One region of the Exiguobacterium sp. UBA5002 genome, then DNA from elsewhere that is predicted to be linked to it. Evidence: riboswitches for the same ligand, from Rfam matches in the RefSeq annotation. Region 1 holds a riboswitch; each other region holds the start of a gene.
The links. Region 1 has a riboswitch for thiamine pyrophosphate ahead of thiT (energy-coupled thiamine transporter ThiT). Riboswitches for the same ligand answer to the same signal wherever they lie in the genome.
Positions count from the first base shown of each region.

Region 2: it holds a riboswitch for thiamine pyrophosphate, as region 1 does, so the genes downstream of both, tenA (thiaminase II) here and thiT (energy-coupled thiamine transporter ThiT) in region 1, are expected to answer to the same signal.
Region 3: it holds a riboswitch for thiamine pyrophosphate, as region 1 does, so the genes downstream of both, B4C70_RS02460 (ECF transporter S component) here and thiT (energy-coupled thiamine transporter ThiT) in region 1, are expected to answer to the same signal.
Region 4: it holds a riboswitch for thiamine pyrophosphate, as region 1 does, so the genes downstream of both, thiD (bifunctional hydroxymethylpyrimidine kinase/phosphomethylpyrimidine kinase) here and thiT (energy-coupled thiamine transporter ThiT) in region 1, are expected to answer to the same signal.

Region 1 is NZ_DGYQ01000026.1:35,257-38,465, reverse strand. It holds gene pknB (Stk1 family PASTA domain-containing Ser/Thr kinase) at 1-198, shown strand, start outside; gene rsgA (ribosome small subunit-dependent GTPase A) at 224-1,129, shown strand; gene rpe (ribulose-phosphate 3-epimerase) at 1,132-1,788, shown strand; TPP riboswitch at 1,811-1,920, shown strand; gene thiT (energy-coupled thiamine transporter ThiT) at 1,981-2,541, shown strand; gene B4C70_RS07370 (thiamine diphosphokinase) at 2,543-3,145, shown strand; gene B4C70_RS07365 (amino acid permease) at 3,200-3,209, opposite strand, start outside.
Region 2 is NZ_DGYQ01000004.1:3,986-7,194, forward strand. It holds gene B4C70_RS00200 (DUF1002 domain-containing protein) at 1-714, opposite strand, end outside; TPP riboswitch at 909-1,015, shown strand; gene tenA (thiaminase II) at 1,089-1,784, shown strand; gene B4C70_RS00210 (hypothetical protein) at 1,836-2,144, shown strand; gene B4C70_RS00215 (glycoside hydrolase family 3 protein) at 2,175-3,209, opposite strand, start outside.
Region 3 is NZ_DGYQ01000013.1:59,707-62,915, forward strand. It holds gene B4C70_RS02455 (ABC transporter ATP-binding protein) at 1-865, opposite strand, end outside; gene B4C70_RS02460 (ECF transporter S component) at 862-1,434, opposite strand; TPP riboswitch at 1,535-1,634, opposite strand; gene B4C70_RS02465 (50S ribosomal protein L25/general stress protein Ctc) at 1,730-2,401, opposite strand; gene B4C70_RS02470 (GNAT family N-acetyltransferase) at 2,692-3,209, opposite strand, start outside.
Region 4 is NZ_DGYQ01000045.1:101,221-104,429, forward strand. It holds gene B4C70_RS13680 (murein hydrolase activator EnvC family protein) at 1-193, shown strand, start outside; gene B4C70_RS13685 (murein hydrolase activator EnvC family protein) at 396-1,673, shown strand; TPP riboswitch at 1,737-1,847, shown strand; gene thiD (bifunctional hydroxymethylpyrimidine kinase/phosphomethylpyrimidine kinase) at 1,964-2,767, shown strand; gene thiM (hydroxyethylthiazole kinase) at 2,748-3,209, shown strand, end outside.

The DNA.
Region 1 (3,209 bases):
AAACAAGTCATCCGGATTGAGACGGAAGACGCGAAAGGGAAGCGGACCGTCATCGAGGAATCGATTGATCAAGATGAGACATTCGACGTGCCGGTGACGATTGATCCAGGAGAAGAAGGAAAAATTACGATCTATAAAGACGATACGGTGTATCGTTCAAAAACCATCACGTACAATCAAGCAAAAGACGCACAATGAATGTGATGAAAAAGGAGTGCATAGGATGACGGAACAACGCATCGAAGAGAATCGAGAAGGAACGATCATACGTCTGCAGGGTGGCTTTTATGATGTCATGACACCAGAAGGAGAGGTCCGTTCACGGGCAAGAGGGAATTTCCGAAAACGCGGCATCAGTCCAGTTGTCGGAGACGAAGTCGTTCTTCATATCGAAAGTGAGACGGGATATATTCTCGAAGTGAAGGAGCGGGACAACTTTTTAGTACGCCCTCCAGTCGCGAATATCGACCAGGCATTGCTCGTCGTCTCGGCGGCAGAACCTGATTTTTCAGCGCACTTGCTCGACCGATTTCTCGTTTTGATCGAAGCGAAGGAAATTCAACCCGTCATCCTGTTGACGAAGATGGATTTGCTGGACGATGTTAAAGGACCGGCTGTCCGAGAGGCGATTGCCGCTTACCGGAAGATTGGGTATACGGTCATCGAGACATCAAGTGAGACGTTGGCAGGTGTTGAGCAAGTCCGTCCGTTACTTGCTGGAAAAACGAGCGTTCTCGCCGGACAATCCGGTGTCGGGAAAAGTTCATTGCTCAATGCACTGGAACCCTCTCTTGATTTAGAAACAAGTGCGATCTCGAAATCACTCGGACGCGGACGTCATACGACGCGCCACGTCACATTGATGCCGCTTGCCGAAGGATTGATTGCCGATACGCCAGGTTTCTCGAACCTCGATTTTCCGTATGATATGGAAATCGAGGATGTACGGTGGAGTTTCCCTGAATTCGTGGCTGTACAAGATGATTGCAAATACCGAGGTTGCTTGCATTTGAATGAACCCGGTTGTGCCGTCAAGGAAGCCGTCGAAGCCCAAGAAATCATGTCCTCTCGTTATGAGAACTATGGTATGTTTATAGACGAAATCAAGAATCGAGCCCGGAGGTATTGAAGATGATTAAAATTGCACCATCTATCTTATCAGCAGATTTTGCGAATCTCGAACGCGATGTTAAAGCAGTCGAAGCAGCAGGCGCGGACTATATCCATTTTGATGTCATGGACGGTCAGTTCGTACCGAACATCTCATTTGGATTACCTGTGCTTAGCAGCTTACGTCAAAAGACGGATATGATTCTCGATGTCCATTTGATGATCGACCAGCCAGAACGTTTCGTCGAGGATTTCGTCAAAGCAGGGGCGGACATCGTGACGTTCCACGTCGAAGCGACGAATCATGTCCATCGTGTCTTGCAACAAATCAAAGCAGCGGGCGCAAAGGCAGGAGTCGTCTTGAATCCCCATACGCCATTATCAACGATTGAACACGTCCTTGAGGATGTCGATATGGTTTTATTGATGACGGTCAATCCGGGCTTCGGTGGACAAGCCTTCATCGAGCGTGTCATGCCGAAACTCGCAGCACTTGCACAAATGAAAGCAGATCGTGGTCTGACATTTGAAATCGAGATTGACGGTGGCGTCAATCCGGAAACGGCAAAGCTTTGCATCGATAACGGTGCGAACGTTCTCGTCGCAGGATCAGCAATCTACAATGCACCAGATTATGCGGAAGCGATCACTAGCATTCGTCAAGGGGCTGCCGTATAATAAGAACGAGAAAACGAAATATGATGACCGCAAGGGGTGTCGCTTGAAAAGCGGCTGAGAGGAGTCTTTTAGACTTTAACCCTTCGAACCTGTTCCGTTCAAACGGACGTAGGGATGTGGCGCACGCAGGCAGTACGGCGTTCGTCGTACTGCCTTTTTGCGTCCTCTCGTACAATGAAGGAGGAAAATAGCATGAAACGGTTACAAGTGATGATGGAAATTGCCATCTTCGCCAGTCTCGGAGTCGTCTTTGATTTACTGATTCCATTCAAAATGCCACAAGGAGGCTCAATCAGCTTAGCGATGTTACCGATCTTCGTCATGGCATTTCGCCACGGTGTCGTCGGAGGGGTCGTCACGGGAGCGCTTGTGGGTACGATTCAATTGATGTTCGCTCCACAAGTCTTGACGATTGTTCAACCGATGCTTGACTATACGATTGCGTATGGTGTCGTCGGATTAAGTGGTCTGTTCGCGCGTCAAGTCAGACTAGCTGCGCGCAATGGACAAAAGAAAAGCTTGATGGCGTTCGTTCTCCTGGCGACGTTATTAGGCGCAGGACTCCGTTATATCTGTCATGTCATCAGTGGAATCGTCTTTTTTGCTGAGTATGCCGAAGGTCCAGTCGTACCGTATTCATTGATTTATAACGCGACATACATGGTACCGTCTTACGTTCTTTGTGGTGTCGTTGCGGGTCTTTTATTTACGACTGCGCCACGCTTACTCCGTTATTCGGCACGAGGTGTCTGAGATGCGGGCGATTCTCGTCTGTGCCGGTCCGCGAGAAGAAGCGCCGGATTTACGGACGTTTTGTCAGCCAGGTGACTTTATCGTTGGTGTCGACGGTGGTGTTCAGACGATTGAATCGTTTGGGCTGACATGCGACCTGAAGATTGGTGATTTTGATTCTCTTGGTTATGTACCAGAAGGGGCAATCGTTCATCCGGCCGAGAAAGATGAAACGGATCTCGAACTGGCACTTCGTACAGTCTCAGAGAAGAAACAGTTTGAGGATACCTTCATTATCGGGGCGACAGGTGGGCGGCTCGACATGACCGTCCAAAATGTATATCTATTGAAGCGATACCCAGAGGCACGACTCGTGACGAAACGAGAAGAGGTACGATACTTGGCTGAGGGAACGTATGCAGTCGAAGCAGGGAGCTATCATTATCTTTCGTTCATTCCACTCGTACCATCGACTTTAAGCTTATCCGGAGTCAAATATCCACTTGATGCACATCCAGTACCGGTCGGAGGTTCCTTGACCGTCAGTAATGAATGGTGTGCGTCAGAAGCGAAGGTAGAGCTCCATCAAGGAGAACTATTGATGATGCGGACGCTTAAGGAATAGCACAATCATAGGAAAGAGGCCGTGGATGACTCCGCGGCCTCTTTTTAGATGAAATTATTCTTCG
Region 2 (3,209 bases), on a different contig from region 1:
ATTGAATAGATTCGTCAACCGGTCCATTTGTGCGTCAGACAACTGGATATTGTTGTTTTGAATGACTTGGACGATCAGGTTTTCGATCTCGACTTTGGTTTCCGGTTTTTGATTGGCGATCTCAGCCTTGATCTCATTCATTAAGTCAGCGACTTTATCCGTGCCGACCGTTTTTCCGACGTCTGATGTGACCGATAATTCTTGCTGTGCTAAATCCTTGCGTTCGTCACTTAACTTAATTCCCGTCTCAGCGGAAGTTTGATCGTACGCTTTCATGATTCCTGTCAGTGCCGATGTCCCGGTCACCTTGTAGGGAGAAGTGATCGTGATGTCGGCATCTTTGACACCCGCTGTGACGAGAGCGTTGAGATACATATCCTTCGTCACCCATGTGATGTTCTCCGTCGAGACGGAAAGTCCATCTCCTTTTTCCGTCAGTTCAATCTTAGCCGAAGAATACATGTTGCCACCTTTTTGCGACTGTGGAATGTTTTTCCCGAGATATTTTTCTTCGTCAGCAGAGGTTGCGATGATCGGCGTGATGCCTTCCGGTGCATTGAGACGGGAAAGCACCCATGCTTTATCCTTTGCGCCGAGTGACTCCCCGAGTGTGACGATCGTCTTATCGACGACTTGTTCGGCGGATGCGGCTGTTGGGAGTAATAAAGCAGAAGCGATAACGGCTGACGCCATGATTTTTGTTGGTGTATGCATAATGAAATCCTCCAATTTGTAAGTAACAGAATAAATTATAGTATCAGGTACTAAAGTTAGTGTACGAGAACGAAAGAAGTTCGGAATCGGTCTGTAGATGGAGACGGCATCCGTCTTCTGACACTCCATAGTATAGCGAAAAGAGGACAACTTGACTTCCATTTTCAGCATGCTATAGTGGATGGGAATCGAATAATGACCACTAGGGGAGTCGGTAGGCTGACTGAGACGAACGAAGACGTTCGGACCCTTTGAACCTGATTAAGTTCGTACTTACGGAGGGAAGTGGCGTCAAGTCTTGTTCTTCTTGCGCCATGCCCGTGTGTTTCGGGGTGGTGTTTTTTCGTTTCATACCAAACGAGGAGGATGAGATCATGACATTCACACAAGAAATCAAACAAGCGGCACAAGCGTATTGGAACAGTAGTTTTACGCACCCATTCGTTCAAGGAATCGGAGAGGGGACGTTACCACTCTCGAAATTTCGGCATTACGTCATGCAGGATGCCTATTACTTAAAACACTTTGCGAAGATTCAAGCGAAGGCAGCGTCAAAAGCGGACGACTTCGCGACGATCGCGACACTTGCCGAACATGCTACTTCGACTTACGAGGCAGAACTGAGCTTACATCAATCATTTTTTAAGCCGCTCGGTATTACGGCAGCAGACCTTGAAGCATTTGAACCGGCACCGACAGCATATGCGTACGTCTCGCACATGCATCATGCGAGTGAAGGAACGCTTGGTGAGACGATTGCTGCCATCTTGCCATGTTACTGGTTGTATTATGAAGTCGGGCAACAATTACTGACGTGTACACCGGAAGAAAAAATCTATCAGCAATGGATCGACACGTATAGCTCGGAATGGTTCGAAAAGGTCGTCTTTGAACAGATTGCACGGCTTGATGCGCTGGCGGAGCAAGCGAGCCCAGCGGAACGCGAGCGAATGAAACGTCATTTCGTGACAAGTTGTTACTATGAGTTACTCTTCTGGCACATGGGGTGGACGGAAGAGACGTTTGCGTCAGTTTACGAAACGATTCCGGCACGAGAGGTATCTTCTTGAATCACTAAATGGTAGAATTAGGAATACCATTTAGTGAGAGTTGGGATTGGAATGGAAATCATCGTGATCGCACTTGTGATTCTCGCGGCATATGTCGTGCAACAGGTGCTCGGAAAAGTAAAAGTGAGATTTGTTGGGTACATCATTCCCATCTTGATGGCGGTGTACGGAACATATGCTACGATTCAGAATTTTCAGGGGTTGCTTCAGTTCGGTTTTACAACGGGGAGTTCCATCGCGACTATCCTAGTCGTCATCCTCTATGTTTCGTTGACTTATTCACTTCATCGTGTCTACAAGCGTTCGAAAGAAGAAGCCGAATATCCGTATCAATCGTTAAAAGACCGAGGCATCCTTTAAGGAGCTTCGGTCTTTTGGTGTATCACGTCATCATTTTTTCCAGTTTTTAAAGCCGTCACCGAATTCGAGATGCAGTTGATCGGTAAAGACACCGTTCTGAAAGACCGGCACATCTACCGGTAAAGTGCCTTGCGGTTTGAACGTTCCGAAGATCGCTCGGATACCTGCAGGCAGGTTCGGTCCCGCTGATTTCAGATTGCCTGCTTCGGAGTCTGGTCCGTTCGGGTCGCCTTTGAAGCCATAGACGAGGACGTGTGCCGGTGCGTCCGGTTGAACGGCGACATCGTATGGGTTACGGAGACTGAGCAGGACGGATGGTGAATCCGTTTGTTTCGCATAGCGGAAGATCGAAGCCGGAACCGCTTGTTCTGGTGCAGTAGGTAGTAGTTTAGCACTCGTGTTGACGTTGGAACCGACGATGATGTAATCTGCTGCATCGAGTTGCGCCCGTAATGTCGGGTTTTGGTCGAGCGGTAGCGTAGTAGTTGAGTAATTCGCTGTCGTCACGTGCCAGTTCCGATTCTTCGGTAGGGACGCGATCGTTTTTTTCATGCTGTCCGTTTGATCCGTCGCAGGAGCGATCACAAGAACATTTGCATTCTTTTTCGGTTTGAATGGTAACGTCCGCTGATCATTTTTCACGAGTGTGACCGCGGCTTCCGTCATCGCGCGTTCTTTTGCTTTATGCTCGGGACTGCCGACGATTTGGTTCGAGTGCGCGATTTTTTCAGCTAGGGATGTCGTGTCAGTCGTACCGTTCCAAATCCCACGCTCTGCTTTTAGCGTCAAGATTCGTTCAACCGATTGATCAATTCGTTTCTCTGAAAGGCGACCGTCTTTGACTGCTGCGATCACATCCTTGAAAATCTGATCGAGCTTTGTGACATCTTGCTCGGAACGAAGGATCGTCGGCATGAGCGCGATGTCGACTCCAGCGTCAAACGTCTTTAAGACGGCTTCTGATTCCGTGAAGTTGTCGGCGATCGCCTGCATGTTCAACGCGTCTGTGATGACGATGCCATCGTAGCCAAGTTTTTCGCGCAGTACGCCCGTGATGACATCATC
Region 3 (3,209 bases), on a different contig from region 1:
CTCCTGTCTGCAGGGAAAATGTCGCATCGGTCAGCGGATATGGTGCTTTCGTCGATAATGCAGCGACGTGTAACAAAGAGCGACCAGCTGTAGCGACGGGGGAAGGCACATGAAGTCGCGCCGCTTGCGGTCCATCTATGGGTAACGTCTCTAACGTATACGGATACAAAGAGGGAACGGCAATACCTTTCGTTTGAAGCTCTTTGTAATCCTGCGGGAACAGATCCCGTGGATCTGCTGTCGCAGTAATCGATCCGTCCTCAAGTAAGACGACCTGGTCGACGTACGGCAAACAGACATCAAGTTGGTGTTCGATCAAGACGATCGTTAAATCGTGTTCTTTTTGAATTCGAAAAATCAACGCCATCAGCTCATGTTGTCCGATTGGATCAATCTGAGCCGTTGGTTCATCGAGTAATAAGATCGTCGGCTCAAGTGCTAGGACCGCTGCGAGCGCGAGACGCTGTTTCATTCCACCGGATAGACTCGCGATCGGTGTCGAGAAGGGGAGGGGGAGACCGACGAGTGCGAGTAAGCGTTCAATTCGTTCATCCATCTCCACGCGCGGAATCGAGCGATTTTCTAAACTAAAAGCGATTTCGCGTCCGATTGTCTCCATGCAGAACTGTTCTTCTGGATTTTGAAACAAGATTCCGACCGAACCGGACCGGTTAACGGTACCAGTCTGTTCGACTTCAATCGTTTCCGGTGTCAGTCCGGCAAGGGCATGAAGTAATGTCGTCTTGCCACTCCCACTTCGTCCGAGCAGAAGGGTCGTCCCTTGCTCAATCGTCAGCGATACATGATTGAGCACCGATTTCATCTGACCGGGATAGCGGATGCTGAGGTCGTCGACAGTAATCATGCGATTTCTCGTTTCGCACGTCCTGCCGCAAACCCGTTCAAGACACCAGTCGCAACAAGGCGACGGACGAGAATGGCTGCAAGCAAGCCACCGAGTAATGCGCCGCTGATCAATTGTAAGCCAGTTGTCGCAAGCAACGTCGTCGTTGTGTAGTAACCGAATCCGTTCGCGATTAGACTATAAACGATGCTACCAATCGCGGCTCCGACACCCGATAACATCAAGGTCCATGTGTCATAACGACGGTAACGCGTCATCGCGAAGACGATTTCCGCACCAAGTCCTTGGCAGACTCCGATCAGAAGAGCGGATAAACCAAAATGACTACCTGTGAACAGTTCGACGGCTGCCGCGACGACTTCCGCAATTAAAGCGGCACCTGGCTTTTGAATGATTGCTGCGACGAGCGGACTCGCAATGATCCAGATGCCAAACATCCAGTTGGCACCGACAGGACCGAAGATCGCTGAGATTGGTAACCAGAGTGTTGACCAACCAAGATAGATGACGCCGCAAGCGACGGCGAGCATCATCATGACCATGATTTCTTTCATTTTCCAGTGTTGCATTAGATACGTCCTCCTTTGAATGGGGGAGACGCCAAAAAAGACCGCCCTCCGTAAAAAAGAGAGCGGTCCTCAGAAAAACTGCGCGCAGCAGGAGTCATTGGATGTGATCGCTCCACTTTCCTACGCTAGTATGAACTAGATCAGGTTCGAAGGGTCCGAAGTGAATCGTCTCAGCCAATTGGGCTCCCCTAGTGGATATGGTAATAGGTGATACGCTGTTCACTTTAGGCAATCCAGCGCCTGTTGTCAAGACACAAAAAAACGATACGCCGCAAAGGGCGTATCGTTAAACGACTTATTTATTGTCTTCGTTCTCTTCAGCTGTTTCTTCTGAAGACGCTTCTGTTGCTTCCGCTTCGTTGTCTTCGCCAGCTTCTGCTTGTGCCTCTGCTTCCTCGATTTCTTCAAGATCCTGCTCGAGTGTCGATTCGACGACAGCTGCGACTTGAATATCGCCTTCTGTAACGATGCGGAAATCTTTTTGTTCTGGAAGATCGGCTACAGAAATCGAATCGCCGATTTCGAGGTTCGTGACGTCGACTTCGACGTTCTCTGGTAATTTATCTGGTGTAGCGGCGACTGTTACTTTAAAGAGTGTTTGTGATAGGAAGCCACCAACTTTTGCACCGGCTGCTTCGCCAACGAGTACAACGTCTGCTTCGACTTCTGTTTCTTCATCCATTTTCACGGCGATGAATTCAACGTGATCGACTGTTGGGGTGAAGACATCCATATCACGGCGATTGATCAAGACGTTAATATTTTTACCATCGAGTTTGAGTGAAATCAAGACGTTTTCACCGTTTTCTCGGACGATTTTAAGCAATTCTTTTTCTTCAAACGCGATTGGTGTACTTTCCACTTTGTAACCATACACGACGCCAAGAGCTTTTCCTTCATGACGCAATTGTTTACGGAGTGAGCGTGGACGTACCTCGCGTTTTTCGGCTGTTAAATTAACTGACATGTTCATTTCCCCCTTGAATTTGGTATAGCCCTCAAAAGGTAATGAATGTAGGAGCAGGACGAATCCTGAACAATATGAATCATGCTAAGACAATCGGTTTCAGACTCTCATGAATCTGACGCTTTCGTGACTTTGCATTTCTCTCCCAGGTCATTACGCTGATATTGAGAAACATGTGTGAGTAAGTCACCGGTTTGATGCGGTGCTAATGAGTTTATACCCCTATGTTTTAAATCCATAAACCTCTTTTTTATCTTTTCGAAGTCGAAAGACCTCCAAACCGCTTGAAATCAAGGGTTGAGAGGTCTTTCATTTTTTTCATTCTTTATGGTGATTCGTTCATTTTCACGAACTAAAACACGAACGAGACGTTCAATTTGTCGCATCGTCGTCTGTCCCATCGTCGAAATTTGAAGCCACTGATTGTAAACGAGATAGTCGCTTTCGTACTGGACGTGATACCCCTGAATACGCAGAGCGTCGCCTAAATCAGTTGCGGACGGATGAACGATCGTCAGTATTCCCGGCGCTTGTGCTTCTTGTTGTGCGAGGAGTTGTAATCCAGTTGCGCGGACGGCTTGTTCGAGATAGGTCATCTTGATTGCTGCTTGATTAAGATCGAGGGCATCAAGCGCTGCCTGACAGGCAAGCAACAGGTTCGACGAGCCGGAAAAGGCAACCCCTTCTGCGTAGAGTCCTAAATCCAGATAACGGGGAATACAGAGAGAAGGTAGGACGCGATCTGCGTGACCAATGAACGCAAGACCCGGTAAACCACCAATCGCTTTCCCGGAAACAGTCGTGACGA
Region 4 (3,209 bases), on a different contig from region 1:
GACAGTCTATGCACATATGAGTTCATTGAACGCTAGTGCAGGTCAACGTGTCAGCCAAGGTCAACAAATCGGTACACGTGGTAGCACAGGAAACTCAACAGGTCCACACTTACACTTCGAAATTCACGTTGGTGGATACAGCTACAGTGCAACAGGTCCAGCTAACTCAGTCAATCCAATGTCGATGTTTTAATCGTAAAGAATCGTTGCATATGCAACGGTTCTTTTTTTGTCATTTTCAAAAAACAAATCATATATTACAAAAAATCGTTTTCATTTGAAATGTAAATGAAATTTTTTTGAAACGATTACGGTGCTATAATCTATTTCAGATATGAGAGAAACTTGAATACTATAATAAAATATGAAAAAAACATAAGTGAGGAAAACGATATATGCTAAAAAAACTAATTTCTACCATTGTTTTAGGAGCATTACTTATAACAGGAACGCAACCGATCGCAGCAGCGACCATTAAAGAAAAAAAGGCTGAAAATGCCGCTGAACAACGTAAACTTGAAAAAGCGATCAAAAAACAAGAAGCTAAAATCTCAAAAGAGCAACGTCAAATCAATCAAATTGACGCAGCAATCAACGAAAAGATTTTCCAAGTCTCTGAAAAAAATAAACAAATCGAACAGTTGAACGTTCGAATCGATGAGTTAAAGGTAGACATCGTCCGTTACGAAGAAATGTTACAGAAACAGGAAGAACTACTCGGTGATCGTTTGCGTGTTTTCCAAGAGAACGATGGAAACTCGATTAAATGGGAAGAAGTCATTTTTGGATCGAAGGATTTAGGTGATTTATTCAGCCGTGTCATGGCGGGGAAAAAAATCGCTGAGCAAGACGATAAAATGATTTCGGATTACATCGCAACGCAACAAAAATTAGCAGAAGCAAAACAAACGCTCGTTGAGAAAAAAGCGGAGCAAATGCAAGAAAAGAAAGTATTGCTTGAACAAAAGAAAGCGTTAAAGCTTCAAATGAAAGAACGTAGTGCCACGCTGAAGAAATTACGAAAAGGGAAGACGAAGTTCACGACAGAACTGTTAGACGCAAAAGAACTTCAAGCGACTCTCGAAGCGCAAGAACGTGCAATTGCGGCAGCGAAGGCAGCTGCTAAAGCAGCGGCTGAAAAAGCAGCAGCGGAGAAAGCGGCAGCCGAAAAAGCCGCTAAAGCGAATGCTCAAGCAGCAAAACAAGCAGGTAAGAGTTCGGAATCAACTGATTCTGTTGTCCCGCCGGTTGTTTCGAGTGGAGGGAAATTCGTTCGACCATCTTCTGGTGGAGTGTCACAAGGATTCGGACCAGCAAGCGGCGCGAACGGTTATACGTTCCACAACGGTGTTGATTTCAGTGGTTCGGTCGGATCTCCAATCGTCGCTGCAGCAGCTGGAACGGTCATTACAGCATCAGGTGGTGGACCTTACGGCAATCATGTCATGATTTCTCACTTCCTAGATGGACAAGTGTACACGACTGTCTACGCACATATGAGTTCATTATCGGTTCGTGCAGGACAAACGGTCTCTCAAGGTCAGCAAGTCGGGACACTTGGTAGTACAGGGAATTCAACAGGACCACACTTACATTTCGAACTACATGTCGGAGGCTATCAATACAGTGCCTCTTCTCCTCTAAATGCAGTCAATCCATTAGCATATCTGTAATCAAAACGGGCTTCGGCTCGTTTTTTTTTCTTCTCTATGCTACAGTTAAGGCGAAACGAATACTTGAGCAACTAGGGGAGCTGGAGGAATCCGGCTGAGAGGAAAACCAATCTGTTTTCGACCCTATTACCTGAACTGGATAATACCAGCGTAGGAAAGTTGAGCCGAACGGATACCGGAATGCGTGTATAACGCTTTCGTATAGCGTCGACTGCTTTTTTACAGCGGTCGACGCTTTTTTTTGTCGGTCACGACTCCCTTACATTGCTCGATGGGAAGGTGAAAAGAACATGAAACATGTACTGACGATTGCAGGATCCGACTCCGGTGGTGGAGCTGGGATTCAAGCAGATTTAAAAACCTTTTCGGCTTTAGGGGTTTATGGAATGAGCGTCCTGACAGCCGTCACGGCGCAAAATACGTTGGGTGTTCAAGCGGTGGAAGAGTTGTCCCCAGAAATCGTAGATGCCCAGTTAACGTCGATTTTTTCAGACATTCGTGTCGATGCGATCAAAATCGGGATGGTCTCGAATGCGCAGACGATTCGTGTCATTGCTACACATCTCCGCAAACAGACAGTTCCTATCATATTAGATCCCGTCATGGTCGCTAAAGGTGGTCATGTCCTATTGCGGACGGAAGCTGAACAAGCATTGATTTCAGAACTTCTGCCGCTTGCGACACTCGTCACACCGAATTTACCGGAAGCGGAGCGGTTAACAGGACGATCAGTGACCAATCTAGAGGAAATGCGACTGGCGATGCATCAATTGGCTACACAGACAGGGGCAGTATTACTAAAAGGTGGACATCTCTCAGGAGCTGCGACGGATTTGTTGTTTGATGGGGAAGTGGAACACCGCTTCACATCGGAACGGTTAGACAATCAACATACTCATGGAACTGGTTGTACCTTATCTGCGGCGATTGCGGCGCGGATGGCGCTTGGAGAAGATTTAACAGATAGTGTAAGACAGGCAAAGAGCTATGTCACGGAGGCAATTCGTCATGGATTTGCCCTCGGACAAGGTATTGGACCGACACATCATTTTCACTCACTTTGGAGGGATACACATGTTTACGACCATTCTTGAACACAAACCACTCATTCACCATCTGACGAACACGGTGACGATCAACGACTGCGCAAACGTCACACTCGCTGTTGGAGCATCACCCGTCATGGCGGAAGACATTCGTGAAGTAGAAGAGATGGTTAGACTCGCACAAGCTCTTGTCTTAAACATTGGTACGATTGATGCAGACATGCAAGCAGCTCAACGACTCGCAGCACGTGAAGCGGGACGTTTGAATGTCCCAATCGTTCTTGATCCAGTTGGAGCAGGGGCAACGACATTACGTACTGCCTTTTCTAAAGAACTCATTGATCTCGGGTGTACGGTCATTAAAGGAAATGCTTCTGAAATCAAGACGTTACTTGGGGAAGATGGGCGAACTAAGGGAGTCGATGCTGCGGGAGATGCAATGATGGATCGAGAAAGCATTCGTGCATTCGCTCGCAAACACCAATCTGTC